Regions from separate parts of the Rhizobium sp. P44RR-XXIV genome, predicted to be linked through region 3. Evidence: predicted binding sites of a transcription regulator. Region 3 holds the regulator's gene; each other region holds the start of a gene.

Region 1 (9,834 bases), on a different contig from region 3:
GAATTGATAGACGCCGGCATTGTTGACGAGAATGTCGACGCCGCCGAAGGCCTGTTTCGTTTCTTCGAAGAGCCGCTTGACGTCTTCGGATTTTGAAACGTCGCCGTGGACTGCGAGCGCCTTGCCGCCCTTGGCGGTAATTTCCGCAACCACCTTGTCGGCACCCTCGCGGCTCGAGGCATAGTTGACCACGACGGCAGCACCTGCCTCGCCCATTGCCTTGGCGATGCCCGCACCGATGCCCTTGGATGCTCCGGTCACGATTGCGACCTTGCCTGTCAGTTTGCTCATGTCATCTTCCTCAGATAATTGTTAGACAATTTTATAATCATCAAACTGTTTGACGTGCGCGACCCGAAAACCGTCCGCTGCTGTCACTTTGATATTTAGATAATCATCTAATTGATACAAGAGCAGGAGGCGCGAATTGCAAAGACGAAATTTTCAAATTCTGGAAAGCTCCGCCATGTAGGCATTCAGAACGTCGCGGCACAGCACGAGATTTGCAAACTTGCCTTCGCGCTGGATCTCGATGAGACCGGCGTTTTCGAGTTCCTTGATATGGTGGGATATGGTTGCGGCGCTGACGGTGTGGCATTCGTTGAGAATGCTGCAGGGCATCGGCTCGGTCCGCTTGCCGATTTCTTTCAGGATCTGCACCCGGCGCGGCTCGGCGAGCGCCCGGGAAATCAATCCCAGCTGTCTTTCGCTCAAACGTATCGGGCCGGCATCCATGGTTTTCATCGCAGTGGAAACGAAATCGGGTTGACCGTTTTTGGCGGTCGGTATCCTGCCAGATATATGAATGACCGATGAGCTTGGCAACCTTTACGGCGGGGTTGTGGTGGGAGGTTGCCGTTCGACGGCCAAAGGAGTTCCTATGCCCGTCAAGCGCGCAGCTTTATTTTGTAGCGTAGCTGGGAGTTCTCGAGCGCGATAATCGTCGCCGGTCGAAGGCTTACTTGCTCTTCAAAAGCGGCCATTTCGGTGTCGGCCAGCCGGCGGCATTGATGCGGAAGAGCAGGCCGTAGCGGGTGTAGACGATTGCGGTCATGAAGGAAAACCATCCGCCGAGTGCAAGACCGGCCATGACATCGCTCGGATAATGCGCGCCGATCATGACGCGCGTGATCGCAAGCCAGAGGGCGCAGGCGGCAAAGATGTAGCGATAGCGCGGGAAGAGGAATGCAAGGGCGACGAAGAGGGCGCCGATGGTGGTGGCATGGCCCGATGGGAAGCTTTCGAAACTGGCCCGACCGTTGAAGGGCGAGAAGCCGAAGGGACCCCAATCGGCGAAATGCGTGGGTCGGGCGCGGCCGATGGTGCGTTTCAGCAGGTTGGCGAGAAGGCCGGAGAGCACGATGGTCGTCAGCAGATAGCCGCCGATCTGGCAGATGCGCAGCGCCTGGCAACGACAACGTTGTGAGTGAAGCAGCCTGCTGCCGGCCCAGCCTTCGAAGAACAGGAAGGCACTGATGATGATGATCCAGCCGGAATCGCCGAAATCGGTCAGCGCCCCGCCAAAGAAGCGAATGGAGGGCGATAGGGTTTTGAGCGTCGCGCCGACAGGCCAGTCGAACAGCAGGGCGGAGAGAAGAACGATATTAGCCGTCAGGAAAAGACAGATCTTCCAGTGAGATGGCGCAAGCCGCGCATCGCTTCGCCGCCAACGTCTGTCAAGAGACGTCAAGATCGCCTGCATATCTACCGTCCCTGTCGTCTAACTTCCAATCAAGTCGACAAGAACACCTAGCAGGCTCCTGTAACAGTATTTTTAAGGTCGTCGCCTATCGCTTCGTCGAGTCGGGATCTATGGATTCTTCGTTGCCGTCAAAGAAAAACCCCGCACTGCGCGAGCAGAGCGGGGTTGGTGTTTCACGTGAAATATAGCTGGCGATTTATGCCGAGAGAGCCTTGAATTCGGCCAGGATGGCGTCGCCCATTTCGGCCGTGCCGACCTGGCGGCTGCCTGCCGACATGATGTCGCCGGTGCGGATGCCACTGTCCAGCACGTTGGCAATCGCCTTTTCCAGCGCATCGGCTTCAGCAATCAGGTTGAAGGAGTAACGCAGGCACATGGCGAAGGAGGCGATCATGGCAATCGGGTTGGCGATGCCCTTGCCGGCGATATCTGGAGCCGAGCCGTGTACCGGCTCATAGAGCGCCTTGCGCTTGCCCGTCTTGGCGTTGGGGGCGCCGAGCGAAGCCGATGGCAGCATGCCGAGCGAGCCGGTCAGCATGGCGGCAACGTCGGACAGCATGTCGCCGAACAGGTTGTCGGTGACGATGACGTCGAACTGCTTCGGCTGGCGCACGAGCTGCATGCCGCCGGCATCGGCGAGCATGTGCTCGAGCTGCACGTCGGAATATTTTTCCTTGTGCGTCGCGGTGACGACCTGATTCCAGAGCACGCCTGACTTCATGACGTTGCGCTTTTCCATCGAGCAGACGCGGTTGTTGCGGGTACGCGCCAGTTCGAAGGCGACGCCGGCAATGCGCTCGATCTCGTAGGTGTCATAGATCTGGGTGTCGATGCCGCGCTTCTGGCCGTTGCCGAAATCGATGATTTCCTTCGGCTCGCCGAAATAGACGCCGCCGGTGAGCTCGCGGATGATGAGGATATCGAGGCCGTCGACCAGTTCCGGCTTCAGCGAGGAAGCGGATGCCAGTGCCGGATAGCAGATGGCCGGGCGCAGGTTTGCAAACAGCTGGAGATCCTTGCGCAGGCGCAGCAGGCCGGCTTCCGGACGCACTTCGTAAGGCACGTCATCCCACTTCGGACCGCCGACGGCGCCGAAGAGAACGGCGTCAGCCGCCATTGCCTTTTCCATGTCGGCATCGGAGATCGCCGCGCCATGCGCGTCATAGGCGCTCCCGCCGACAAGGCCCTCGTCGGTGACGAAACCGGCATTCTTGGCCTCGTTCATGTAAGCGATGATCTTGCGAACTTCGCCCATGGCCTCGGGGCCAATGCCGTCACCCGGCAGAAGGAAGAGATTGCGCACTGTCATGGGGAAGCCTCCGCAAAAGAAAAAGTTGCGGGGTTTTTAGACCCGCAAATGCGGCTTTTCAAGCGAGGAAGCGGCCGAAACGGTACGGTTTTCGGGCTTTTGAGTATAACCCACCACCCCTCGCCCTTCGAGACGGCCCTTTGGGCCTCCTCAGGGTGAGGGGTGGGTCTTTTGCTCGATCATGGGCCTCCCTGATCCTTCGACAAGCTCAGGATGAGGGCGGAGCGAGCTGCTAGCCGGGCGAGAGAACTAGCCCTCATGGTTAGGAGGCCCGAAGGGTCGTCTCGAACCACGAGGGCGGGTGATTACCTCAACCGGCTCTCCCCAATGATCAGTTACTCAGCCAACCCGAGCGAAGCCAGATAAGCAGCCGATGCCGGGATCTTCGACTTGTCCTTGATCTCGATGATCAGCCGCGGATTGCTGTCGAGCTTGGCAAGGGCGGCGAAGACGGCGCGCCAGTGAATATTGCCTTCGCCGAGGCTCCAGTGGCGGTCGGCATAGCCATCGGCATCCTGCAGGTGGACATGCTGCAGACGGTTGCCGGCGGCGTGGACATAGTAATCGACCGGCGGAGCGCCTGTGTAACCATGGGCATAATGGGCATGGCCGGTGTCGATCGACACGGCGACGGCGGGCGAGTTGAAGCTGTTTGCAAGACCGACGCGGATATGGGGATCCTTGTCCTCGATGTTCTCGATGACCATGGTCAGCCCGATGTCTTCGGCGCGCTTCACGGCATCCTTGAGCGTCAGATGCGTGTATTCGATGATCTTTTCGCGCTCGCCCTTGTTGTTGTCGAGGTTGTTGTAGGACCAGGACGTATAAGGGCTATGGACGACCATCTGTGTGGCGCCGATATTGGCGCAGACGTCGAGCGCCTGCAGCAGGCGCTTGGAAACGACAGCGCGGACATCCGGGTCCTGCGAGGCGATGACGAAGCCCCAGAACGGGCCGTGAATGCCGAGGCGGCCCTGATGGCCATCGAGCAGCTTGCGGGCGCGCTCGGCCAGCGGCTGCCAGTCGCCGTTCAAAACTTCGGCTTCGACGAAGCTCTGCAGTTCCAGATCGCGCGGCTTTTCGAGCAGCCAGTTGCGATGGGTTTCGACGTCGTCAAGCGTCATGGCGGCGCCGACAATAGGAAGGGATGTCATGGATGGGCTCCATTGCGTGGAGAGGAATTAAGACGGGAGGAGAGGCCGCAATGGCCTCGGCAGGCTTATATGGACCCCCTTCTTGTCGATCATATTACAACACGCAGAAAAGGAGGGCCTTTCCAAATGCTTAAAACAAAAAGCCGGGCTGTTAAGCCCGGCTTTGAAACGTGACAGTTATGATGAAACCGATCAGGCGGCCCAAGGGCGCGACGCGGCGTTCGACTTTTCGTAAGTGTCGATCGCGGAGGATTTCTCCAGCGTCAGGCCGATATCGTCGAGGCCGTTCAGCAGGCAATGGCGCTTGAATTCGTCGAGTTCGAACTTGAGCGAACCGCCGTCCGGGCCGGTGATTTCGAGGTTTTCCAGATCGATCGTCAGGATAGCGTTGGAGCCGCGCGAGGCGTCGTCCATCAGCTTGTCGAGATCTTCCTGGCTGACCTTGATCGGCAGGATGCCGTTCTTGAAGCAGTTGTTGTAGAAGATGTCGGCGAAGCTTGTGGATATGACGCAGCGGATGCCGAAGTCGAGGAGCGCCCAAGGCGCGTGCTCGCGCGAGGAACCACAGCCGAAATTGTCGCCGGCGACGAGGATCTTGGCATTCTGATAGGCCGGCTTGTTCAGCACGAAATCCTGGTTCAGCGAACCATCTTCATGGTAGCGGGCTTCAGCAAACAGGCCCTTGCCGAGACCGGTGCGCTTGATGGTCTTCAAATAATCCTTCGGGATGATCATGTCGGTATCGACATTGACGACCGGGAGGGGTGCCGCGACACCGGTCAACTTCACGAACTTGTCCATGGGGTCCTGCCTTCATTCTCGTCTAAAGCACGAATTATCCTGCCAATAGAGCAAATCCGGCCCGAAATGAAGGAGAATCTTGGAAATGCTCTAAAACGCGGATCTTTGGTCGCAGCCTGCCCATCAGACATAGGTCCAGATCGAGGCAAATGCGTTCGGCAGCCTGCAAACAGGCTGCCGCTGCCCTGTATTCGACGTCAGAGATCGATGATCGTGCCGCGACCGTCGTTCCAGATGCGCATTTCGCGCTGGCTGTTCGTCTTGGCGCGCACCGGTGCCGGCTTCATGCGAAGCGAAATCGCACGGGCTGCCATAAGCACAGTGAGGATACCACCGACGGCAAGCGTCAGCGAAACGGTAAACAGCGCCATGGCTGCAAACACGGTGATACCGGCAAGCGCGATGAACAGGGAACGGATATTCTGCATGGTCGAGACCTCTCTACTTACAGCAATGTGGGCCTGTTCCTTTTCATCTGCAAGAGGAGCGTGGCTTTTTGTTGACTTGCCTGGAGATTAAAAGCGCGGCAAAACGGCGCTATGAGCCAATCCTCCTCTTCCCGCCCCGCCCGCCTGCGCCGCTCGGTCTTAAGCGTCCCCGCCATCAACCGCCGCGCTTTGGAAAAGCTTGCCAGCCTCGATTGCGATGCTGTTATCTTCGATCTCGAAGATTCGGTTTCGCCGGAAAAGAAGGCCGAGGCGCGGGAGAATTTGCGGGCGTTCTTCGCCTCGTCTCCGCTATCGGCCAAGGAGCGGATCATCCGCATCAATGCGCTTTCCTCCAATTTCGGCGCCGAGGATCTGGCGCTGGTCGTGGAGCTGGAGCCGGATGCGGTGTTGCTGCCCAAGGTGGATGAGCCGCAGGACGTGATGCTCGTGGGTGACAGGCTCGCGGAAGCCGATGCGCCGGAAAACCTGCGCATCTGGGCGATGATCGAGACCCCGCGCGGCATCCTGAATGCCGCTTCGATCGCCGAGGCCGGACGCACCGCGGGCAGCAGGCTCGATTGCTTCGTCGTCGGGCTCAACGATCTCAGAAAGGAAACGGGCGTGCTGCCGCAGTCGGGCCGCGCCTATCTTGTGCCCTGGCTGATGCAGGTGGTGTTGGCCGTCAGTGCCTATGGGCTTGAGGCCATCGACAGCGTTTTCAACGATTTCAAGGATATGGACACGCTCGATGCGGAATGCGCCCAGGGTATCGCCATGGGCTTTTCTGGCAAGATGCTGATTCATCCGAGCCAGATCGAGGCCGCCAATCGGCATTTTGGTCCGGATGAAGCGGCTGTTGCCGAGGCTGAGGCGATCATATCAGCCTTTGCCGAACCGGGTGCCGCCGATCTCAATGTCGTGAACCTCGGCGGCCGATGGTGGAACGGCTGCATCTTGTCCAGGCGGAAAGACTCGTCCATAAAGTTCGCCTGATCGAGCAGCGCCATCGCCCTTCGACAAGCTCAGGGTGAGGGCTTATATTTACGAAAGACGCTTTGATGAAACTCTACCGCTTCCTCACCGGCCCCGATGATGCTTCTTTCTGCCACAAGGTATCGGCAGCGCTGAACAAGGGCTGGGAGCTCTCGGGCTCGCCGACCTATGCCTTCAATGCCGGGAACGGCCGGATGGAATGCGGCCAGGCCGTCGTCAAGGAAGTCGCCGGCAAGGATTACGATCCGGAGATGAAGCTTTCCGAGCAGTAAGAGGACGTAATTCCTCATCGAAGGCTTGATGTTTTTCCCTGACCGTCCTGCGGTCGGGGCCGATACTACCGATCCGTCGCTTCCTCGGCGCTCGCCTCGATGCGTTCCATGTCCTCGTCGCTCAGGCCGAAATGATGACCGATCTCGTGGATCAGGACATGGGTGATGATATCGCCGAGGGTTTCCTCGTTTTCAGCCCAGTAATCGATGATCGGCCGGCGGTAGAGGCGGATCTTGTTCGGCATTTCGCCGGTCTGGGCGGTGAAGCGCTCCGATATGCCGCGGCCCTCGAAAAGGCCGAGCAGGTCGAAGGGCGTTTCCAGCGCCATATCCTCGAAGACATCGTCATCGGGAAAATCTTCGATGAGGATGATGAGGTTGCCGGTGAGCGAGCGGAATTCGTCCGGCAAGTGGCTGTAAGCCTCCATAGCCAGAGATTCAAATGTGCTGATTGAGGGCGCGTGGCGGTCCCGCCAATCCTCGCTCTGGTCAATGCGAGCCATGAATGCTTCCTTCCTTAGCTGGTCATATAGAGACTTTGCGCAGCTTTTACGAGAGCGGATTGGGGCATGATGCCGAAAAGTCTTTGAGCGGCTTTCGGACGGCACCATGGTCTACCTGTTTGATTTTAGGGCGGATTCAGATTTCAGGTTGAATAGACTCCAATCATTCGGCTCTGTGCACAGGAATATTTTCTTATAAATTGGTGTTGACTCTTTTTCCGACCTCTGGAATCCATAAGAACATAACAGGAACATTATCGATCTGGAGTGAACGTCATGGCCGAGGCCGCCGTGGCGGGGGAAACGCTTTTTGCCCTGCGTGAAACCATTGCCCGACTGGAAGGCAGGCCGATATCGGCGCTGGCTGCGGCGGCGCATGAGACGCTGGCGGAGAAGGCAAGACCCCGTTCGGCGGGGGCTGCCCAATCCTTGCTTGCGATCGGGGTCGAGGACCTCGATGACGCGATGCAGGGTGGCGTGCCGCTGGATGCATTGACGGAAATCCGCTCGCTGGGCCTGCGTGATGCGGGCGTAGCCAGCGGCTTTACCCTTGCTCTTGCCGCGCGGCTTCATGCGCAAGCCGCCGGCACAGATGCGGCCATATCCCCGGTTCTCTGGATCGGCGATACGGTCGCCGCGATGGAGGCGGGCCTGCCCTATGCCATCGGGATCATGGATTTCGGACTGGAGCCGGCCGGCTTCCTGCAGGCATCTCCGCGCAAGCTGGAGGAAGCGCTCTGGCTGGCGGAAGCAGCGCTTGCCAGCGCGGCCTTTGCGGTCGTCATCCTGGAAGTGCGCGGCAATCCCGCGCGTTTCGGGCTGACGGAAAGCCGGCGGCTGGCGCTCAGGGCCAAGGCGACAGGCCGGCCCCTGTTTTTATTGCGGCAGGGAGGCGAGGAGGAAGCGAGCAGCGCCCTCTTCCGCTTTTCCGTCGAACCCGCGCCGGCGCAGGCGCGGCCCCTGCCGGACGGATCGGTGCTTGGCGGCAGCATCGGTCATCCGGCCTTTCGTCTGACCTTGGAAAAGAGCCGCAACCCCGCGCCTCTTTCCATAACCCTGGAGTGGAATGCCCATGACCGCCGCTTTGCCCCTGTCTCCGATGCTCAGCACCCTGCCCTTCCCGGCGAACACGCAGCGCATTCTGGCGCTGACTTTTCCGCATCTGCCAACCGACCGGATCGCGCGCAAGCGCTGGGGCCTGTCCTGGCGTTCGACAGGCAGGCTTGAAGCGCCACCACTCGTCTGCGCCGGCAGGCTGAACAATGCCATGCGGCTGACCGCGCTCAACGAGCGGGCGGAGATGATCGGCCTGAAGCGCGGCCAGGGCGTGGCCGAAGCTCGGGCGATCTGCCCTACCCTCGATGTCATCGAGGAAGATCTTGCGGCGGATCGCAAGCTGCTGGAGGCGATCGCCGACTGGTGTGACCGCTATACGCCGCTGGTGGCAATCGATGGCAAGGATGGCCTCTTTCTCGATATTACCGGCTGCGCTCATCTCTTCGGCGGCGAAGAAGCGCTGCTCGAGGATATATTGATCCGGATTTCCCGGCTCGGGCTCGATGTCCGCGGCGCGATTTCCTCCGCGCCGGGCCTCTCCTGGGCGGTCGCCCGCTTCGAGGAAAGTCGCATTGTTCCCCCTGAAGCCATGGAGGAGGCGCTGGCGCCGCTGCCGGTGGCGTCGTTGCGGCTTGGCGAGGAGAGCGTTGCCGCCTTGCAGAAGATGGGCCTGAAGCAGGCGGGCGATCTCCTGGCGGCGCCACGGGCGCCGCTTGCCCGTCGCTTCGGCGCACAGGTGTTGTTGCGGCTCGATCAGGCAGTCGGCCTCATCGAGGAGCCGATCTCGCCGCGCCGGCCGGTGGCGCAATTATCGGCCGAGCGCCGGCTTGCCGAGCCGGTGCAGGCGGAAGCCGATATTCTGCAGCTCGCCCACATGCTTGCCGAAACGCTGAAGCCGGGTTTGGAGGCGCGTGGCGTCGGCGGCCGTTCCTTCGAGCTTTTGCTGTTCAGGGTGGATGGGGCGGTTTTCCGCATCGCCGCCGGGGCATCGCAGCCGCTGCGGGAGCCGGGCCGGATCGCCAGCCTGTTTAACGAGCGCTTCACCGCCATTCATGACGATCTCGATGCGGGATATGGTTTCGAGATTGTCCGTCTCAATGTGCTGCAGCACGCGCCCTTCGATGCGCTGCAGGGCGATTTCGTCGAGGAGGACCGACAGGGCACGTCACTTGCCGCCTTCGTCGACCGGGTTGCAGCACGGCTGGGGCCGGATTGCCTGCAGGGTTTCGAGCTCAGGGAAAGCCATATTCCCGAACGGGCCGCCCGGCCGGTGCCAGCCATGCAAATCCTCGCGGCTCGCCGGCGGACAGGCAGAGAATATGCCGGCCGCGGCTTTTTCCGGGGCGAACGGCCGTTGCGGCTGTTTCGCATGCCGGAACTGGTCGAAACCGTTGCCGCCGAAGTGCCTGACGGCCCTCCCCGGCAGTTCCGCTGGCGGCGCGTCATGCATCGGGTCAGCCGGGCCGAAGGGCCGGAGCGGCTTTCGGCGGAATGGTGGGTCGAGGAAAAGGAAGAACCTGTCCGCGATTATTTCCAGATCGAGGACGAGGAAGGCCACCGTTTCTGGCTGTTCCGCAAGGGCCTCTACGGCCAGACCGCAACGCCGCCGGATTGGT
Region 2 (9,834 bases), on a different contig from region 3:
GCAAGGTCGCGGGCAAATTCCAGGCCGCCGGCAAAGGCGAGCTGATAGCCGATCTTGTAATAAAGGATATCGTCGCCGAGGGCGCCGACCACTTTTTCGGCCTCCTGAAGGTTTGGAACATCCAGTCCAACGATCAAGCGGTCGCGTGCGGTCATATCAAGCCCATCCCATCCAGTCTTCCATGGGTGTCCAGTCGCATGAGACGGCGCGCTTCGCAAGATCGAAACAGAAAAGATTGCCGCCGCCGGGCGGCTGATCGCCTTGGCGCGCGATCGGTTTTCCCTCCAGGTGGCATTTCAGCAGCGTGCCGACGCCGCCATGCCCGACGAAGGCGATCGGCATTTTCGGATCGTGCCGCGAAAGAACGGCCTCGACATTGGAGACGATCCTTGTTTGCGCGTCGATGGCGCGTTCCCAGCCCTTGAAGCTCTCATTCGGGTGCGCAAAGAACCAGTCCGCCGCCTTCTCGAATTCCGGCGGAGCCAGGAAGCCGGTGGCGCTGCGGTCGTTTTCGTGCGTGGCCTCGACGATTTCGACCGTCGCACCGCTCGCTGCCGCGAGAATTTCCGCTGTTTCTATCGCCTTGCGCTCGCCGCTGGAGACGATCAGGCCAAGCGTCTGCGCCCATGGATGGGTTGCCGCCAGTCGCGCTCTTGCCGCGCCAATTTCTGAAAGTCCCCATTGCGGCACCGGAACATCCGGGTCGATGCGCACCTGCGGGTGCGTGATATAAAGAGCGTACATGGATTGATTGCCTCAGCCGCGGCTATAGACCCAGAGCTGGGCCGGCGGAATATTGCGGACGATGAAGTCGAAGTGGCGGATATGGTAGCGATCCGGCCGCGCGATGATCGGCGACACCGGCCCGTAGGAGATCTGTATCACGGGCCGGCCGGCCGGCATGCGGTCCAACAGGCTTTCCAGCAGCGCCACGCGCGCCTTCATCGGGAAATTGAGGAGAGGGATGCCGGACACGACGGAATCGAAAGTTTGGCCGCGTAGCACGCCGAGCGTCGTGTCGAGATCGAAGGCGTCACCATTGATGAAGTGGACGCCGGGATAGAGCTTGCCGAGGTGATTATAGAAATCGGTGGAATATTCGATGGCGACGAGGTTCTGCGGCTCTACGCCGCGCGCAAGGATCGCCTTGGTGATCGCGCCTGTGCCCGGTCCGAGCTCCAGTACGGGCAAGCCGGATTGGATGTCGATGACGCTCGCCATCTTGCGGGCCGTGATCGACGACGTCGGGGCGATCGAGCCGACAGTCTTCGGCCCTTGCATCATGCCCTTGAAGAAACGGATTTCCTCGTCGAATTTCTTGCCCAGCCGTTCCTTGAGACGCAGCGCCATGCTCTCCCCCACCAGTATGTTTCGGTTACGACTTACATATCGCTCACAGCGAATCTTGCAATGCGATGGCGCAATAACAAGAGAAAATGTCGCAATCCACAAAGGACAAAAGAAAAGCGCCCTTTGCGTCGGAGAAACGCATGAAAGGGCGCTTTGGTTTCTTTAGACGCGCATCGGCATCAGAACATAAAGCGCATCGTCGCCTGCCGTGTCGCGAATGAGCGTCGGCGAGCCGGCATCGGCAAGCAGGAATATGGCGGATTCACCCGAAAGCTGCGCGGTGATGTCGAGCAGGTATTTGGCATTGAAGCCGATTTCCATCGCATCCATCTCGTAGCCGACAGCCACTTCTTCGGTGGCACTTCCCGAATCCGGGTTGTTGACCGTCAGCAGCAGCTGGCCGTCCGAAAGCGCCAGCTTCACCGCGCGGCCACGTTCCGAGGAAATGGTCGACACACGGTCGACGGCCTGGGCGAAGGACTGGCAATCGACCCGCATTTCCTTGTCGTTATTTGTGGGTATGACGCGCTGATAGTCGGGGAAGGTGCCGTCGATCAGCTTCGACGTCATGACGATGGAGCCGATCGTCAGGCGGATCTTCGCATCGGAAACCTCGACGGTGACGATCGTATCCGGCGAATCCACCAGCTTCTGCAGCTCGCCAACCGTCTTGCGCGGGATGATGATGCCGGGCATGCCTTCGGAGCCCGAGGGCGCCGTGACATCGGCGCGGGCAAGGCGGTGGCCATCGGTTGCAACGGCCCGAAGTTTCAGGTCGCCGTCGCTTTCGATCGTGTGGAAGAAGATGCCGTTGAGGTAATAGCGCGTCTCCTCGGTGGAGATTGCAAACTGCGTGCGGTCGATCAGCATCTTCAGATCCGCAGCCTTCAGCTTGAAGGAGTGGCTGAAGCTGCCGGCGGTCAGATCGGGAAAATCCGATTCCGGCAGGCATTGCAGCGAGAATTTAGAGCGGCCAGAAGCAACAGTCATCGAGCTGCCATCGGGATTGGTGGCCAGAAGCACTTCCGACCCGTCCGAGAGCTTGCGCACGATGTCGTAGAGCAGATGCGCGGGAACGGTGGTGGCGCCGGCCTGCTCGACATTGGCGGGCGTTGCCTCGGTGATTTCGAGATCGAGGTCGGTCGCCTTCATGTCGAGGCTCGTGCCATCGGCTTTCAGCAACACGTTCGACAGGATCGGGATCGTGTTGCGACGCTCGACCACGCGATGGACGTGGTTCAGCGACTTCAGGAGGTTCGACCGCTCAATTGTAATACGCATGGATGCTACCGCTTTCGACCGTGACTTGCCGGGCAGCCCGAGGCGCCCGAGCGACATGTTTTCGGACGAGGCCCGAAAGATTGGACAGGCAACTTGGCAGACTTCTCCATCCGAATGCAAGAGGCATGGACCAATTGCCAAGCGCCAATTCGACATTTCGTCGACAATGCTCCACAGGAATTGCACCGCTCTTGTCGTCAGCCCGCGCCTCGCCCATAAAGGCTGTGAATCCGAAGCGAATTCAGGACAGGCATGAACGAAGACCAATCAGGCGGCGGGACACGCAGTTTCCGCCTGCACAACAGCAACATTCCGGCCCGTCCCCTCGAACCGGCGCTCTATCTCGTGGCCACCCCCATCGGCAATCTCGGCGATATCACGCTGAGGGCATTGGAGACATTGGCAGGCGCCGACGTTCTGGCCTGCGAGGACACCCGCGTTACCCGCGTCCTGCTTGATCGCTATGGTATCCAGAACAGGCCCTATGCCTATCATGAGTACAATGCCGATGAGGCCGGCCCCCGTCTGCTGCAGGCGCTGGAGGGCGGCCGTTCGGTGGCGCTGGTCTCCGATGCCGGCACGCCGTTGGTCTCCGACCCCGGCTATCGGCTGGCGGTGCAGGCGATCGAGGCTGGCTACAAGGTCGTTCCCATTCCCGGCGCTTCGGCGCCGCTTGCCGCCCTCGTCGGCTCTGGCCTTCCCAACGACGCCTTCTTCTTTGCCGGTTTCCTGCCGGCCAAGGACAAGGGCAAGCGGGACCGGCTGGCGGAACTTGCCGGCATTCCGGCGACCCTCATTTTCTTTGAATCGCCGCATCGCATCGCCGCTACGCTTGCCTCCGCCGCCGATGTGCTCGGAGCCGAACGCCCTGCCGCCGTCTGCCGGGAGCTCACCAAGACCTTCGAGGAATTCCGCCGCGGCACGCTCGCCGAACTCGCCGCCTTTTATAGGGAGGTCGATAACGTCAAGGGTGAGATTGTCTGGCTCGTCGGGCCGCCGGCCGAAAGCGTGACAGCCGAAGCTGATATCGACGCCATTCTTGCCGACCTCGCGGGCACGATGCCGACGGCAAAGGCCGCAGCGGAAGCCGCTCGCCTGACCGGCCTGCCACGCAAGGAGCTTTATCAGCGACTGCTCGACATGAAGGAACGCCATGGCTGAGACAGGCGAGAGGCTGAAGCGGCAGAAGGCGTGGCGACGTGGCCATGTGGCCGAATATCTGGCCGCCGCCTTCCTGCTGCTCAAGGGCTATCGCATCCTGGCCATCCGCCACCGCACCAAGCTCGGTGAGATCGATATCGTTGCCCGCAAGGGGGATCTTGCCGTCTTCGTCGAGGTCAAATCGAGGCGGGGGGCGCAAGAGGCGATCGATGCGGTTTCCTTTGCTTCGCAGAAGCGCATCCGCGCCGCCAGCGACCTGTGGCTGGCGCGGCAACCGGATTTTGCCCGTCTGTCGCAGCGCTACGATATCGTCGCCATGCTGCCCGGGCGTTGGCCGCAGCATTTTCCGGATGCGTTTTGAGGCCGGCGTTACAGAAACGTCACAAAATCAGCCTATTGCCGGGCCGATATGCGCTCGCAATCCCCCCGGCGCTTCCCATCTCGTTTCGACAGGCTTCATCATGATCCGCAGCACCGTTTCCGCCTCCACCGTTCCCTCGCAGGAGGAGCGCAAGAGCTTTATCTCGCTGGAGAAATCTCCTGCCGTTCATGCCTCTATCCTGGCATCGCTTGCCTGCATGAACACGGTGCGGGTCGGTGGTGCTGAAGCCAAGGCCGCGGCCCTGTCCTTCCCCTTCACCGTTGCGGCCTGGAACCTCGAGCGCTGCCTGTTCCCTGAGGAGACTGCGGCAAAGCTGCGGGCAACAGGAGCGCCGCTGGTCCTGCTTTCCGAGATGGATGATGGCATGGCCCGCACCGAGCAACGTGATCCCACGGCCGTCGTCGCCGGCGAACTCGGCATGAACTATGCCTATGGCGTCGAGTTCCTGGAACTGAGCCTCGGCTCGGAAATCGAGCGTTCCTACTGCCGCGACGATTTCAACGAGAAGGGCTTTCACGGCAACGCCCTGATGGCCTTGGTCGCCTTGAAGGATGCTTTCCTGTTCCGTCTTCCCGGCGAAGCCGTGTGGTTCAATGACAGCAACGAGCAGCCGCGTATCGGCGATCGCTGCGCTGTCGGCGCTATCGTCGAAACCGAAGCCGGGCCTTTCGTTGCCGTGTCGGTCCATCTCGAAAGTGTCGCAACTGCTGCATACCGCGAGCGGCAGACGGCGGCGCTGATCGATGCCGTCGAAGCCTTTGCGCTCGGCCTTCCGATCCTGATCGGCGGCGATCTCAACACCGGCAATCACACCGGCGGCGATTTCTCGACCGACACGCTGTTTGCCATGGCGGAAAGCCGTGGCTTCGAATGCCATGGCGGCCCGCTCGATCAGACGAGCACACGCCCGAGCCTGATCACTCGCTTCCCCGATCGCGCCATGAAGCTCGATTGGTTTCTGAGCCGTGGTCTGAAAATCAGCGAAAGCCACCTTGTTTCCTCCCTCAATGAAGAGGGCAAGCCGCTGTCCGATCACGACATGATTGTTTGCACAATCGAAGGTTTCTCGGCCTGATCGCTGCAACCGTTAAAATGCGAAGTTTTTCCTGAACCTCGCCGTTACCTCTTTCATGCGAAGAAGTCTTAGACGCGCATGGAATTGGGGGATTGCATGGTCTTGAAATTGATGTTGGCGAGCATGGCGGCCTTTGCCGCGCGTGCGGTGCCTGTTGTCGTGGCGATGCCGCCATCGAAGAATTTCGTCGCCGATGCCGCGGGCGCGATGGAAATGAAGCCATCGCCGATCGAGCCGTCGTGGATACTGGCGGGTGAACCTGTGGCCCGCATCGCCGAGCATTCTCGCGGACAGGATGACGCCGCGCTGACGGCGCTGTGGGATTGCACAGCAGGCGAGTTCCGCTGGTATTTCGGCTGGGACGAAACGGTAATGATCCTCGAAGGCGAGGTGCATATCACCACGGAAGATGGCGTCGAACGCACGCTGACCGCAGGAGATGTCGCCTATTTCGCAGGCGGCACCTGGGCGACATGGCGCATCGATCGCTATCTGCGCAAGGTCGCCTTTTTGCGCAAGCCGTTCCCGAAGCCTTTGACCATGGCCTATCGCCTGCGTGATCTCGTCAGGCAGGGCGGCGGCACCCAGGGTCTCGCCGCCTGAGTGCGGCGAGCTTTGCCTGAAGCCCTTGAATAGCCGTTGCGTTTGAAGGCGGGCCGACCTACATCTGTCGGCGAATTCGAGCGAGGGCTGACTATGGCGAAGATTAAGAATGTCGCGGTCCAGATGGACCATGTCCGGGGCATCAACATTGCGGGCGACTCGACCTTCGCCATGAGCCTCGAGGCCCAGAACCGCGGCTACAAACTCTTTCACTACACGCCCGAGCGGCTGAGCATGCGCGACGGCGAGGTCTATGCCTCCGTCGAGCCGATGATCCTGCGCGATGTCAAGGGTGACCACTTCGAGCTCGGCGAGCCCGAGCGTGTCGACCTTTCGACCATGGATGTGGTGTTGCTGCGCCAGGATCCCCCCTTCGACATGGCCTATATCACCTCGACACATCTCTTGGAGCGCATCCATCCGAAGACTCTCGTTGTCAACGATCCGGCCTGGGTGCGCAACTCGCCGGAAAAGATCTTCGTCACCGAATTCGCCGATCTGATGCCGAAGACGCTGATCACCCGCGATGCCGGCGAGATCCGCCGCTTTCGCGAGGAGATGGGCGATATCATTCTGAAGCCGCTCTATGGCAATGGCGGCGCCGGCGTCTTCCATTCGACGCGTGACGACCGCAACCTCTCGTCTCTGCTGGAAATGTTCGGCCAGCTCTTCCGCGAGCCCTTCATCGCCCAGCAATACCTGCCTGACGTGCGCAAGGGCGACAAGCGCATCATCCTCGTCGATGGCCAGGCTGTTGGCGCGATCAACCGCGTGCCGGCCGAGCATGATGCCCGCTCCAACATGCATGTCGGCGGCCGCGCCGAAGCCACCGAGCTGACGGCGCGCGAGCAGGAAATCTGCGCCCGCATCGGCCCGGCTCTGAAGGCCCGCGGCTTCCTTCTCGTCGGCATTGATGTCATCGGCGACTACATGACCGAGATCAACGTCACGTCGCCGACCGGCATCCGCGAAGTGAAGCGCTTCGGCGGTGCCGACATCGCCAGCCTGCTCTGGGATGCGATCGAATCCAAGCGGGCGTGATGGCTGTTTTCGCCGGGGATCGGTGAGAGGTCGTTTGCTCTCGCCGCAACACGAATTATATCGCTATGCCCATGCGGCGGCAGGTCAGGATCACCGCTGACTGCTCGGTCGAGCTGTCATCCGCGATGACGATCGGCACGAAGCCGAAAAGCGGCTTCACGTTGACCATCATGCCGACGTAAGGCCGCTTGTTTACCACGCCGCCATAGCCACCCATGGCGGTGATCGTGCCGCAGACGCTGACATGGCCCTTGCTGTTCTTGGAAGCCGCCATAGGCCCGAAAAGCAGAAGGCCCTCGTAAGGAAGCTGCTCGCGCAAACCCTTTTCCACCGCAGCCGTTTCCTTGGCGCTCAACGAATAGGGAATGCCCTTTTCCAGATTATCCCCGCCATCGATGGACTGGCAGCCGCCGAGAAGGACGGCCATCAGAAGGGATAGCGATATCGCAAGTCTCATAATTTTCCCCCAATTGTAAAAACCGCCCCTTTGTTCTTTTATTGTTCTTGTTTCATTTCATTTTTTCTGCCACGTTGCAACCCATGGTCTGCGGTGAAGAATTAATAGCGGCAAGCGAGTTGGGCGAGGGCAAGGCATGGTGGCGCGCGTCAGTACGGTTGCGTTTCAGGGTATCGAAGGCGTGCCCGTCGAAGTTCAGGTGATGATCGCGCCCGGCAAGGTGCTGATGCACATCGTCGGCCTGCCGGACAAGGCCGTCGCTGAAAGTCGAGAGCGGGTGCAGGCGGCACTTCACGCTTCCGGCCTCGCCCTGCCGCCGAAGAAAGTCACGGTCAATCTCGCACCGGCGGACCTGCCGAAGGAAGGCAGCCATTTCGATCTTGCGATCGCGCTTGGCCTGATGGCGGCGCTCGGCGCCATCCCGGCTGACGCCTTGTCTTCCTACACCGTTATCGGCGAACTCAATCTCGACGGCACGATTGCACCCGTTGCGGGCGCCCTACCGGCTGCCATCGCCGCCAATGCCATGGGCAAGGGGCTGATTTGCCCGTTCGAGAGCGGGCCGGAAGCCGCCTGGGCGGGCAAGGAAATCGATATTCTCGCGCCACGCAGCCTGATCGCTCTCGCCAACCATTTTCGCGGCACCCAGGTGTTGTCACGCCCGGAGCCAGCAGTGCGGGCCACCGCCGCCAACCTGCCAGACCTTGCCGATATCAAGGGGCAAGAGAGTGCCAAGCGGGCATTGGAAGTGGCAGCGGCTGGCGGCCATAATCTGCTCTTCGTCGGGCCGCCCGGTTCCGGCAAGTCGATGCTGGCCTCGCGCCTGCCGTCGATATTGCCGCCGCTATCGACATCGGAGCTGCTCGAAGTATCGATGATCCACTCCGTTGCCGGCCAGCTTTCGGGCGGCAAGCTCTCCGATCGACGGCCCTACCGTGCGCCGCACCACTCCGCCACCATGGCGGCGCTCGTTGGCGGCGGTCTGCGTGCCCGGCCCGGCGAGGTCTCGCTTGCCCATCACGGCATTCTATTTCTTGACGAACTGCCGGAGTTTTCGCCGCAGGCGCTGGATGCGCTGCGCCAGCCGCTGGAAACCGGCGAATGCGTCATCGCCCGCGCGAACCACAGGGTTTCCTACCCCGCCGGCATCCAGTTGATCGCGGCGATGAATCCCTGCCGATGCGGCATGGCCGGCGAGCCGGGGCATACCTGCGCCCGAGGCCCGCGTTGTGTCAGCGATTATCAGGGGCGCATTTCCGGCCCGCTGCTCGATCGCATCGATATCCGCATCGACGTACCGGCCGTTTCCGCCGCCGATCTTATCCGGCCGGCAGCGGCGGAAAGGAGCGCCGATGTGGCACTGCGTGTCGCCCGCGCCCGGGAGCGGCAGCGCGAGCGTTTCGAAACGGCCGGCATGAAGGGCATTCTCACCAATGCCCGCTGCTCAACCTCGATGATCGAAACCATCGCCGAGCCGGATGCTGCCGGCCTGCAATTGTTGCGGGATGCGGCGGAGAAGATGAAGTTCTCGGCCCGTGGCTATCACCGCATCCTCAAGGTGGCGCGCACGCTCGCCGATCTCGACGACAAGCCGACCGTCGGGCGCATCCATCTGGCGGAAGCCATCTCCTATCGCATCGCCGGTGAGCGGTTGACCGCGGCTGCCTGATCTCATGGTGCGGCTGAAGGCGCTCGATTTGGACGCCCGCCACCGAATGCGATAGGACCGTCTGCATCGCTGATCGAATTGGAAGATGTCGTCTCCGCATGAATGCAGAACTGTCCATTGATCCAGGAACCGGGGCCATTTGCATCGGTGACGCTGTTCGATTCACGGCATCCCAGGATAAATCGAGCGTACTAGCGCTCGCCTCTCAGTGGGTCGGTGGATCGCGCGATCTACAGAATGGTTACGAATGGCTGCAGCTGCATGGCCTGTCCTTCGGACAACAACCGGCCGACATCGCGTTATGCTTTCATGATGGCAGGCTGATGAGTGCCCATTGGGGCGTTTCCTTGCCGGGCGCGACGCTGGAAGAGGGCTGGCCGACCCAGCAGGCAATCAACCAGGAGATCAAATTCGTGCGCAAGGTTTTGGTTGCCATGTTCCAGACCGAGTTGACGGATGGCGGGCTTGTGTTTCCATGGGGCACCGTCTGGAGCAGGTTCGACCTGAAAGGCTTCAGTGCCAGCCACGGCGTGCGCTACCATGAGGCTATCGCTTTACCCGAATGAAACAGGGGTGCCGCAGCACCCCTTTCTCAATCAAAATTATGGTTGGCTGTTTCAGCCGCCCAGACCTTCGAACAGCGCCGTCGACAGGTAGCGTTCGGCGAAGGAGGGGATGATGACGACAATGGTCTTGCCTTCGTTTTCCGGGCGCTGGCCCACCTTGATGGCTGCCGTCAGCGCCGCACCGGAAGAGATGCCGACGGGCACGCCTTCGAGCTTCGCCACGAGCCGGGCCTGCTGGAAAGCCTCGTC
Region 3 (9,834 bases):
CCCGGGGACTATTTCACCCGGTGCCTTTATCGATGCGACGGCCAAGCTGGAAGCCAATATTGGCGTGGAGCCGGGAGCTGTCATCGGGCCAGGTGCCGAGATCGGCGAGGGAACCCGCATAGGTGCCAACGCGCTGATCGGACCTGGCGTCAAGATCGGGCGAAATTGCAATATCGGCGGCGGAGCGAGCGTGCTCTGCGCCTATATCGGTAACGGTGTCATTATCCACAACGGCACGCGCATCGGCCAGGACGGCTTCGGTTATGCACCTGGGCCGCGTGGCATGGTGAAAATCGTGCAGATCGGCCGCGTGATCATTCAGGACAATGTCGAGATCGGCGCCAATACCACGATCGACCGCGGCACGATGGACGACACCGTGATCGGCGAAGGCACCAAGATCGACAATCAAGTTCAGATCGGACATAACGTTCGCATCGGCCGCCACTGCGCGATCGTCAGCCAGGTCGGCATCGCCGGCAGCACGGTGATTGGTGACGGTGTGCAGATCGGTGGTCAGGCGGGGTTGAACGGCCATATTCACATCGGCGACGGTGTACAGATCGGCGCCAAAAGCGGCGTGATGAACAGCATTCCGGCGGGCGAGCGTTATGCTGGTCTTCCAGCGCGACCCCTGTGGGATTTTCTAAGGGAATCGGCGGAGATCGCAAAGCGGTCAGGAGCCAGAGAAAAGAAGGACGGGAGTGCGGAGCATGACTGAGGAAGCCAAGGCGTCGTTGTCGTCGGCCGACGTTCTGGAAATTATGAAGCTTTTGCCGCATCGCTATCCTTTCTTGATGGTCGACAAGATCATCGAGATCGACAGCGATAATTCCGCGATCGGCATCAAGAACGTGACGGCGAACGAGCCGCAATTCACCGGGCATTTTCCGGGCTCCCCGATTATGCCGGGCGTGCTGCTCATCGAAGGCATGGCGCAGACTGCAGGCGCAATCTGCGCCCGCAAGGACGGTATCGGCGGCAATCTCGTCTACTTCATGACGATCGACAATGCCCGTTTCCGCAGACCGGTCGTTCCGGGTGATCGCGTCGAGTTTCATGTCGTCAAGCAAAAGCAGCGTGGCACGATCTGGAAATTCCATTGCGACGCCAAGGTCGATGGCTCGCTGGTTGCCGAGGCCGATATCGGCGCGATGATTGTGAGGAAGGATCAAGACCAGGCATGAGCAGCATCGCAAAAAGCGCGAGCATTCATAAGTTCGCGGTCGTTGAGGATGGTGCCATCGTCGGCGAGAACGTCGTGGTCGGCCCTTTCTGCCATGTCGGCCCCAAGGTCGTGCTTCATGACAACGTCCAACTGCTGACGCATGCTGTGGTCACCGGACGTACGACGATCGGCAAGGCAACGAAGATATTTCCGATGGCCATCGTCGGTGGCGATCCGCAGAGCGTTCATCACGGCGGCGAAGAAACGACGCTGGATGTTGGCGAGAACTGCACCATCCGCGAAGGCGTGACGATCAACACCGGTACAGCCGATTACGGCGGCAAGACGATCGTCGGCAACAATAATTTGTTCCTCGCCAATTCGCATGTGGCGCATGATTGCCGCATCGGTAACAACGTTATCATGTCAAATAACGTCATGCTGGCAGGGCATGTGACCGTGGAAGATCGGGCCATTCTCGGTGGCGGTTGCGCTGTCCATCAGTTCACGCGCATCGGCCGGCAGGCCTTCATCGGCGGCCTTTCGGCTGCGAGTTATGATGTCATTCCCTACGGCATGCTGAACGGCAATCCTGGTGTGCTTTCCGGCCTCAATATTGTCGGCATGTCTCGTGCGGGTATCGACCGTGCGGTCATTCACAGGGTTCGACGCGCCTATAAGAGCATCTTCGAAGGCGGCGGTTCGATCCGTGACAACGCCACTGCGATCCGCGAGGAATATGCCGATTGCAAGGAAGTGATTGAAATCCTCGATTTCATCGCAGCCGATAGCGATCGCGCACTGTCGTCGCCTAATCGCGGCAAGAGCTGACGTGGTTTCGGCCGGCCTCAAGGGCGAGGGCAGGTTGGCGATCATCGCAGGCAGTGGCTTCTTGCCCGCCTATGTCGCCGACGCCGCCCGGCAGGCCGGTGAAAATCCCGTTGTTATCGCCTTGACGATGAAGCGGACGAGATTGGTCCGCTTTCGATCACGCCAATCTCGGCGTTGGCAATTTTGCCGGCCTGGAAGCAACTTTTCGCCGCTATGGCGTTGACCGGGTCGTGATGTCCGGCGGCGTTGCCCGCCGTCCGCCCTGGCGCGAGATCCACCCGACTTGGCGGGTGATCAAGGAATTGCCCCTAACCATTCGCACACTTCTTTCTGGTGGCGACAATGCCGTGCTGCAAATGGTCATCCGTTTGATCGAGGCCGGTGGCGTCCGCGTCGTCGGCGCGCACGAAATCGCGCCCGATCTGTTGGCAACTACCGGGCCGCTCGGCCGTCACACACCATCCGCGGAGGATCTGCGCGATATCGTCCAGGGCGCCAAGGCTGCCGATGCGCTGGGGTTGCTGGATGTCGGCCAGGGCGCGGTCAGTGTCGGCGGCCGTGTCGTTGCGCTGGAAGGTGCCGAGGGCACGGACAGAATGATCGAGCGTGTGGCGGCTTGCGCGCTGAAGGGCGTATATCGCAGCGCCGTCGCGGCGTGCTGGTCAAGCTCTGCAAACCGCAGCAGGATGTGCGTGCCGATCTGCCGTCCATCGGCGTTTCCACCGTGCTGAATGCCAAAAAGGCAGGGCTTGCCGGCGTCGCAGTGGAGGCGGGCAGGGCGCTGGTTCTCGAGCGTGAAGCGGTGATTGCAGCGGCGGACGAGGCAGGCATTTTCGTTTGCGGTATCGACCGCGGATTAAGCGCGGAGGGCTTCATGTGAGCGGTGTGACACCACTGAAGCTCGCCGTCGTCGCCGGCGAAGTCTCTGGCGATCTGTTGGGCGGCGATCTCGTTGCGGCGTTGAAGCGGCGCTGTGAAGGCCCCGTGGAATTGGTTGGCGTCGGCGGCGAGGCGCTGGAAGCTCAGGGGCTGCATTCGCTGTTCGATTATTCCGAGCTCTCGATCATGGGTTTCATCCAGGTGATCAAGCAACTGCCGAAGTTGCTCGCTCGCATTCGCCAGACGGCCGATGCCATTATCGCCGCCAAGCCCGACGTGCTTCTTATCATCGACAGCCCGGATTTCACGCATCGCGTCGCCAAGAGGGTGCGCAAGGCATTGCCCACCGTTCCGATTGTCAACTACGTCTGCCCCAGCGTCTGGGCGTGGAAGGAGTATCGGGCGCAAAAGATGCTTGCCTATGTCGATCATGTGCTGGCGGTTCTGCCATTCGAGCCGGAAGCGATGCAGCGCCTCGGCGGTCCGGCGACCACCTATGTTGGCCATCGCCTGACCGTGGATGCCAACCTGCTGGAGACGCGCCAACAGCGTGCTTTGCGCAGTGCCGTCGCCGCCGACGCCCCGATGACTGTTCTCCTTCTCCCGGGGTCGCGCGGTTCCGAAATCCGCCAGCTCCTTCCAGTCTTTGAGCGGGCTACCGAAGAACTTAGTCGGCGAAATAATGCGGTTCGCTTCCTACTTCCGACAGTCCCGAAGCAGGAAGCTCTCGTGCGCTCGCTCCTGGAAAGCTGGACCGTCAAACCGGAAATCCTTGTCGGTCAGCGTGCAAAATGGCAGGCCTTCGCGCAGGCGGATGCCGCCATGGCCGCATCGGGCACGGTGATTCTGGAACTGGGCCTGGCCAGCGTTCCGGTGGTTTCGACCTACAAGACGGAGTGGCTGGCGAGATTCGTGATGTCGCGCATCAAGGTGTGGTCGGCCGCCCTGCCGAACCTGATTGCCGACTACGCAGTCGTGCCGGAACTTATCAACGACGTCCTGCGTCCCGGCCTTTTGGCGCGGTACATGGAGCGCCTGTCGAATGATACGCGCGAGCGCGCGGCGATGCTCGCGGGCTACGATCTGGTCTGGCAACGGATGCAGACAGAGGAGCCGCCGGGCGACAAGGCTGCGGCGATCATTCTGGACGTTTTGTCCCATAAAAAAACCGGTCATTTCTGACCGGTTTTTTGTTTTCAATGCCGAAGCTTAGCGCTTGGAGACCGGAACATATTCGCGCAGCGGTGCGCCGGTGTAGAGCTGGCGCGGACGGCCGATACGCTGATGCGGATCCTCGATCATCTCGTTCCACTGAGCGATCCAGCCGACGGTACGGGCGAGAGCGAACAGCACGGTGAACATGGTCGTGGGGAAGCCCAGAGCCTTCAGCGTAATGCCGGAATAGAAGTCGACGTTCGGATAGAGCTTCTTCTCGATGAAATATTCATCGGTAAGCGCGATGCGCTCCAGCTCGATCGCGATATCCAGCAGCGGATCGTCCTTGATGCCGAGTTCGCCGAGAACTTCGTGCGCCGTCTTCTGCATGATCTTGGCGCGCGGGTCGTAGTTCTTGTAGACGCGATGGCCGAAGCCCATCAGGCGGAACGGATCGTTCTTGTCCTTGGCGCGGGCAATGTATTCCGGAATACGATCAACGGAGCCGATTTCGCTGAGCATGTTGAGCGCTGCTTCGTTGGCGCCGCCATGAGCTGGGCCCCAGAGGCAGGCAATGCCGGCAGCGATACAGGCAAACGGATTGGCACCTGAAGAGCCGGCGAGACGGACCGTCGAGGTCGACGCATTCTGCTCATGGTCCGCATGCAGGATGAAGATGCGGTCCATGGCGCGTGCGAGCACCGGATTGACCACATATTCTTCGCAGGGAACCGCGAAACACATGCGCAGAAAGTTCGATGCGTAGTCGAGATCGTTCTTCGGATAAACGAAGGGCTGGCCGATATGATACTTGTAGGCCATTGCGGCAAGCGTCGGCATCTTCGCGATCATGCGAAGACTCGCGACCATGCGCTGATGCGGATCGGTGATGTCGGTCGAGTCGTGATAGAAGGCCGACAGCGCGCCAACGCAGCCGCACATGACGGCCATCGGATGCGCATCGCGGCGGAAGCCGGTGAAGAAGCGCGACATCTGCTCATGCACCATGGTGTGGTGCACGACGCGATGGTCGAAGTCCTTCTTCTGTGCTGCCGTCGGCAATTCGCCGTAAAGAAGCAGATAGCAAACTTCGAGAAAATCGCCGTGTTCGGCCAGCTGATCGATCGGATAGCCGCGGTGCAGCAGAACGCCTTCGTCGCCATCAATATAGGTGATGCTCGACTCGCAAGACGCCGTCGAGGTGAAGCCGGGATCGTAGGTGAAAGTGGAGGTGTTCTTATAAAGGGCACCAATATCAATGACACTCGGGCCGATGGTTCCGGTTTTGACCGGCAGATCCACCGTCTTCTCACCCCAAGTTAGTTTCGCGCTTTGTTCCGTCATGCTGATCCTCCAAGATTTGGCGGGATTGACGCCATAAAAAGCGCCAAAAGGTTAAGCGACTAACGACTAGCTATATGATCCAGAGCCTAATGCCAAGTTATCCTAATGCCGAATTGTGCATTGCAGTATCAACTTTTGGGCACTGCGGTAGCCTGTTTGATCGCGCCGTTCCGGTAAATAGCGCAAATCGGTGACAGATTTGTCGATTTCGGTTGAAATCACCTGATGGTGACGGCAAAAATCGCGCGAAAGCTGTAGTTTTGCGTGGGGCAGGCGCTCAATGCCTAATTTAGAGGCACCGGAACAGCAGGAAGATGGCCGGGACCTTGTTCTGCCTTCGCAGCATCGCCACGCTATTGCCTCATTCGCCCCTCGTGCGAAGACTGGACGACGTCAACGAACGCAAGATCAGGCGCGCCTGTTCGCACAGCTCTACCTGGCCCTCGGTCATGGCCGAGCTGCCATAGGAAGGCTGATCGAAGAGGAAGCGGCGCATGGTCGCGCCATCCTGTTCGCACCAATCTATATGGGGCTGGGCTCGATATTTTGGTTCAAGGTCGATAGCGATCCGCCTTCGCAAGCGGTCCTGGTGGCACTGCTGCTTTTGACGGGCGCCTTTCTGTTTAAGCGTGATGCGGGCCGTCTGTTCCGACATGTCCTCTTTGCCGGCATGCTGGCGAGTCTGGGCGTGGCTCTGGCGCAATGGGAAAGCTGGCGGGCATCGACAGTGATGCTCGATTCGGCAGTGACGACAACCGTTACTGGTCGGGTCGAAAGGCGTGAATCCTATGACAACGGCCGTTGGAGATATGTCGTCAAAGTCGATGGAACGGAAAAGCCGGCCATTCGAAGAGCGCCGGAACGCGTCACTATCTTCGTCCGAAAACAGGCAGAGCCATTCAACCTGGGTGATCGGATTCAGGGCAGGGCGCGGCTAACGCCGCCGGCAGGCCCGGCCTTGCCGCGCCTCAACGATTTCGCATTCAGCTCCTATTTCAATGGAATTGGCGCGAACGGCTTCGCCTACGGCACCCCGGAATTATTGTCTCCAGATGGTGATGTCACAAAAGAGTCGTTGCTCGATCAGGCGGATATCTGGCTCGCCGGCCTGCGTAACAGCATAGGTGACAGGATCAGGAGAACCTTGCCAGGCGACACCGGTGCGTTTGCAGCCGCACTTGTCACCGATGAGAGACGAGCGATTTCAGATGAAACGACCGAGGCGCTGCGAACCGCAGGCCTGACGCATATCATCGCCATTTCAGGCTTGAACATGGCGCTATCGGCGGGCATCTTCTATATCGGCCTGCGTTATCTCTTCAGCCTGTTTCCAGGTGTCGCGCAGGCTTGGCCAACCAAGAAAGTGGCTGCGTTCGGTGCGCTGCTCACCGTGACAGCCTATTACCTCATTTCCGGTTTCGGCGTGTCTGCAGAGCGCGCCTTCATCATGATGGCGATCATGCTGGTTGCCGTGCTCTTCGACCGGCCATCGATCAGCCTGCGAAATGTAGCGCTTTCGGCAATCGTGATCCTCATTCTGTCTCCATCGCAAGTGCTGGGGCCGAGCTTCCAGATGTCCTATGCCGCGACGCTGGCGCTGGTGTCGGGCTACACGCTCTGGAAGCGGCGGCAGCATCGCGAAAGCATATTTTCGCGCTCCAGGTTCCTCAGCCCGCTGCTCTTCGTCTCTCGTTTTTTCGGCGGCGTGTTGTCAACATCCTTCGTCGGCGGTGCTTCGACGGCGATTTTCTCGATCGAGCATTTTCACCGACTGGCGACATACGGGCTTGCTGCAAATCTCGCCGCCATGCCGATCGTCTCGTTCATTGTCATGCCGTTCGGCATGATGGCCATGTTGCTGATGCCGCTTGGCCTTGATGCGCCATTCTGGAAAGTCACCGGTGAGGGACTGGAACTGGTCATCCTGATCGCGAAGACCGTGGCGGGCTGGGGAGGCGATATCACCTTTGGCCGTCAAGCGGGCTGGCTCATGCCAACTTTCATAGCCGGCTTCCTTATCATGACCATGCTGCGGACCCGCCTGCGCCATGTCGGGCTGCTGTTGTTGCTCTCAGCGATCGGTGCAGCAACATTCAATTCCGGCGTGCCGAAGCCGGATCTGATGATTTCCGAAGATGGCGCTCTGGTCGCGTTGCGACAGGACGACATCTTGGCAACGAACCGCGAAAGACCGCAGGCTTTTATCTTCGAGCAATGGCAGAAGGCGCTGGTGGCAGCAGAACACCAACCGCCAACCGTTCTTCCGACCGACAGCCGGCTCCCTCATGTCAGCAAAGCAGATCGCCGCCGGCGGTTAAGCACGGAGGAACAAAACGCAGTGCGCAAGGCAATGGAGGAAGCGCTCGATCAGACGATGCAGGGAAGCTTTGCATGCCAGAAGGGTGCATGGTGTGTCGCAATGCTTGAAAACGGCGCGATGCTTGTCACCATCGAGGACGCAGCCTATCTACCGCCTGCTTGCGATACCGCAAATATCGTCATCACGCCGATAAAACTGCGCCTCGATCGCTGCCGCTCCGGAGCAATGCTTTTCACCGGCGCTACATTGAGGCGAACCGGCTCGGTCGAAATGAATTTCGACTCGGACACGCCTATCATCTCCACAGCGTTCGACAATCCGCAGCGCCCATGGATGCGGCACCGAACCTATGATTGGCGCACCGGAACCTATGGTGTGCCAATCCGTTCTGCGTCACCAGTCAATGATAGCGGCGAATGAGGCCGACAAGCTTGCCCTGGACCTTGACGCGATCCGGCCCGAATATGCGTGTTTCATATGCCGGATTGGCGGCTTCTAGAGCGATGGAAGCGCCCTTGCGGCGAAACCGCTTCAACGTTGCTTCTTCGTCATCCACAAGGGCGACAACAATGTCACCGGGATTGGCAGTCGTTGAATTGCGGATGATGACGGTATCGCCGTCAAAAATGCCGGCATCGATCATCGAATCGCCCCGCACTTCCAAGGCATAATGTTCGCCCGAGCCGAGCATATCGGCGGGAACGGTTATTTCATGGGTATTGTTCTGAATGGCCGAAATCGGAACGCCGGCTGCGATGCGGCCCATGACGGGCACCGACACCGAACTGTTCTGGTCGTCATTGGCCACCTTTGGGGGAGCAGGCGGCGCGACCGGCTGTGGCTTGCCAAGACTGCCTTCGATGACGCTCGGTGAAAAGCCGCGGCGCGGCTGCAGGCTGGGATTGTAGGCATCCGGCAGCTTGATGACTTCGAGCGCTCTCGCCCGATTCGGCAGGCGACGGATGAAGCCTCGCTCTTCCAAAGCCGTGATCAAACGGTGAATGCCGGACTTGGATGCAAGATCCAATGCGTCCTTCATTTCATCGAAAGATGGTGGAACGCCGGACTCCTTCATCCGTTCGTGAATGAAGAGAAGCAGTTCCTGCTGCTTGCGCGTCAACATCGTCTTGGAACCCCAGAATCAAGAGAAACGTCGTGAAACAAATCCAGAACGGACACTATATGTTCCATATGTGTTCCGCAAGTACTTAAATTTCGGTAAAGCCTTGCCCTGTCAGTTAGATATTTAAAATTATCGAATGGATCGTGGCGCGACGGCGAGTGGTTATATCGGTGCTAACATAACGATAAATATGGGAAAACGCCGCTGGATGCGCAGACGGAGTGGTTTTAAGTTTAAGTCACCTATCTGAAGCATGGCTGAAATCTAGCTTGTACCGAGAAGGTTCGGCTGCTGTCGAGAATCAGTCATTGTCCAGTATCATCGCTATGCTGCTTCGGCCTTGAATTGGACCGTGGATCGGCGCAAACCTGCCGCAGCAGAAAATCGGAGACGCCATGACTTCGTTGCCGCATCCGCTGGATCATCTTGTGCTGCCGACGGTCAATATCGCATCGGCGCGTGAACGCCTTGGCAGGCTTGGCTTTACGGTGGCTCCGGATGCGCGCCATCCCTTTGGCACCGAGAACGCATGCGTCTTCTTTGCCGACAAGACCTATCTGGAGCCCCTCGGGGTCACATCTCTGGAGCAGTGTGAAAAGAGCATCGAGGACGGCAATGTCTTCGTCGCTCGTGATCAGGCCTATCGGTTTCGGATAGGTGAAGACGGGTTCTCCGGCGTGGTTTTCGGCACGGATGACGCTGTCGCTGATGACGAACGTTTCAAGGCCGGCATGATCTCCGCCGGACGGATGCTGGATTTTTCGCGGCCGATGAGGATGCCGGATGGCACGGAAACCCAGGCGGGCTTTCGTCTTGCCTTTGCCGCCGATCTGCGTGCGCCCGATTTCCTGGCCTTCTGCTGCCAGCGCATCAATCCGTTGCCCGCCGATCGCAGCGTGCTGGAGCGCCATGAAAATGCTGTCACCGGCATTGCGCGGGTGGCGATATCGACGACCAAACCCGCCGCGTACCGCTCGTTTTTCGAGGAGATCATAGGTGACCCCAGGATATCCG

The links. The regulator LexA, encoded in region 3, represses DNA repair genes until DNA is damaged. The targets are predictions, from matches to a motif close to TGTTCNNNNTGTGTTCNG.
Region 1: BSK43_RS03400 (metallopeptidase family protein) is a predicted target of LexA. The motif match lies at 7,399-7,416, and genes of this name have one in related genera.
Region 2: BSK43_RS07650 (YifB family Mg chelatase-like AAA ATPase) is a predicted target of LexA. The motif match lies at 7,382-7,399, and genes of this name have one in related genera.

Annotation. Positions count from the first base shown of each region.
Region 1 covers NZ_MPVZ02000023.1:115,862-125,695, reverse strand. Annotated here, with positions in the region: gene BSK43_RS03445 (glucose 1-dehydrogenase) at 1-291, opposite strand, end outside; gene BSK43_RS03440 (helix-turn-helix domain-containing protein) at 445-714, opposite strand; gene lpxE (lipid A 1-phosphatase LpxE) at 959-1,702, opposite strand; gene leuB (3-isopropylmalate dehydrogenase) at 1,899-3,011, opposite strand; gene BSK43_RS03425 (sugar phosphate isomerase/epimerase family protein) at 3,347-4,165, opposite strand; gene leuD (3-isopropylmalate dehydratase small subunit) at 4,358-4,966, opposite strand; gene BSK43_RS03415 (hypothetical protein) at 5,164-5,394, opposite strand; partial or broken gene BSK43_RS03410 (CoA ester lyase) at 5,506-6,425, shown strand; gene BSK43_RS03405 (DUF1737 domain-containing protein) at 6,453-6,659, shown strand; gene BSK43_RS03400 (metallopeptidase family protein) at 6,725-7,162, opposite strand; gene BSK43_RS35565 (hypothetical protein) at 7,439-8,389, shown strand; gene BSK43_RS03390 (DNA polymerase Y family protein) at 8,430-9,834, shown strand, end outside.
Region 2 covers NZ_MPVZ02000025.1:463,988-473,821, reverse strand. Annotated here, with positions in the region: gene pyrF (orotidine-5'-phosphate decarboxylase) at 1-155, opposite strand, end outside; gene BSK43_RS07695 (histidine phosphatase family protein) at 157-744, opposite strand; gene pmtA (phospholipid N-methyltransferase PmtA) at 757-1,350, opposite strand; gene dnaN (DNA polymerase III subunit beta) at 1,513-2,631, opposite strand; gene rsmI (16S rRNA (cytidine(1402)-2'-O)-methyltransferase) at 2,884-3,792, shown strand; gene BSK43_RS07675 (YraN family protein) at 3,785-4,153, shown strand; gene BSK43_RS07670 (endonuclease/exonuclease/phosphatase family protein) at 4,254-5,249, shown strand; gene BSK43_RS07665 (cupin domain-containing protein) at 5,346-5,852, shown strand; gene gshB (glutathione synthase) at 5,946-6,893, shown strand; gene BSK43_RS07655 (hypothetical protein) at 6,949-7,350, opposite strand; gene BSK43_RS07650 (YifB family Mg chelatase-like AAA ATPase) at 7,487-9,019, shown strand; gene BSK43_RS07645 (hypothetical protein) at 9,118-9,585, shown strand; gene cysK (cysteine synthase A) at 9,637-9,834, opposite strand, start outside.
Region 3 covers NZ_MPVZ02000028.1:965,854-975,687, reverse strand. Annotated here, with positions in the region: gene lpxD (UDP-3-O-(3-hydroxymyristoyl)glucosamine N-acyltransferase) at 1-721, shown strand, start outside; gene fabZ (3-hydroxyacyl-ACP dehydratase FabZ) at 714-1,187, shown strand; gene lpxA (acyl-ACP--UDP-N-acetylglucosamine O-acyltransferase) at 1,184-1,999, shown strand; partial or broken gene BSK43_RS21855 (LpxI family protein) at 2,001-2,879, shown strand; gene lpxB (lipid-A-disaccharide synthase) at 2,876-4,060, shown strand; gene gltA (citrate synthase) at 4,088-5,377, opposite strand; gene BSK43_RS21840 (ComEC/Rec2 family competence protein) at 5,658-8,117, shown strand; gene lexA (transcriptional repressor LexA) at 8,098-8,820, opposite strand; gene BSK43_RS21830 (VOC family protein) at 9,216-9,834, shown strand, end outside.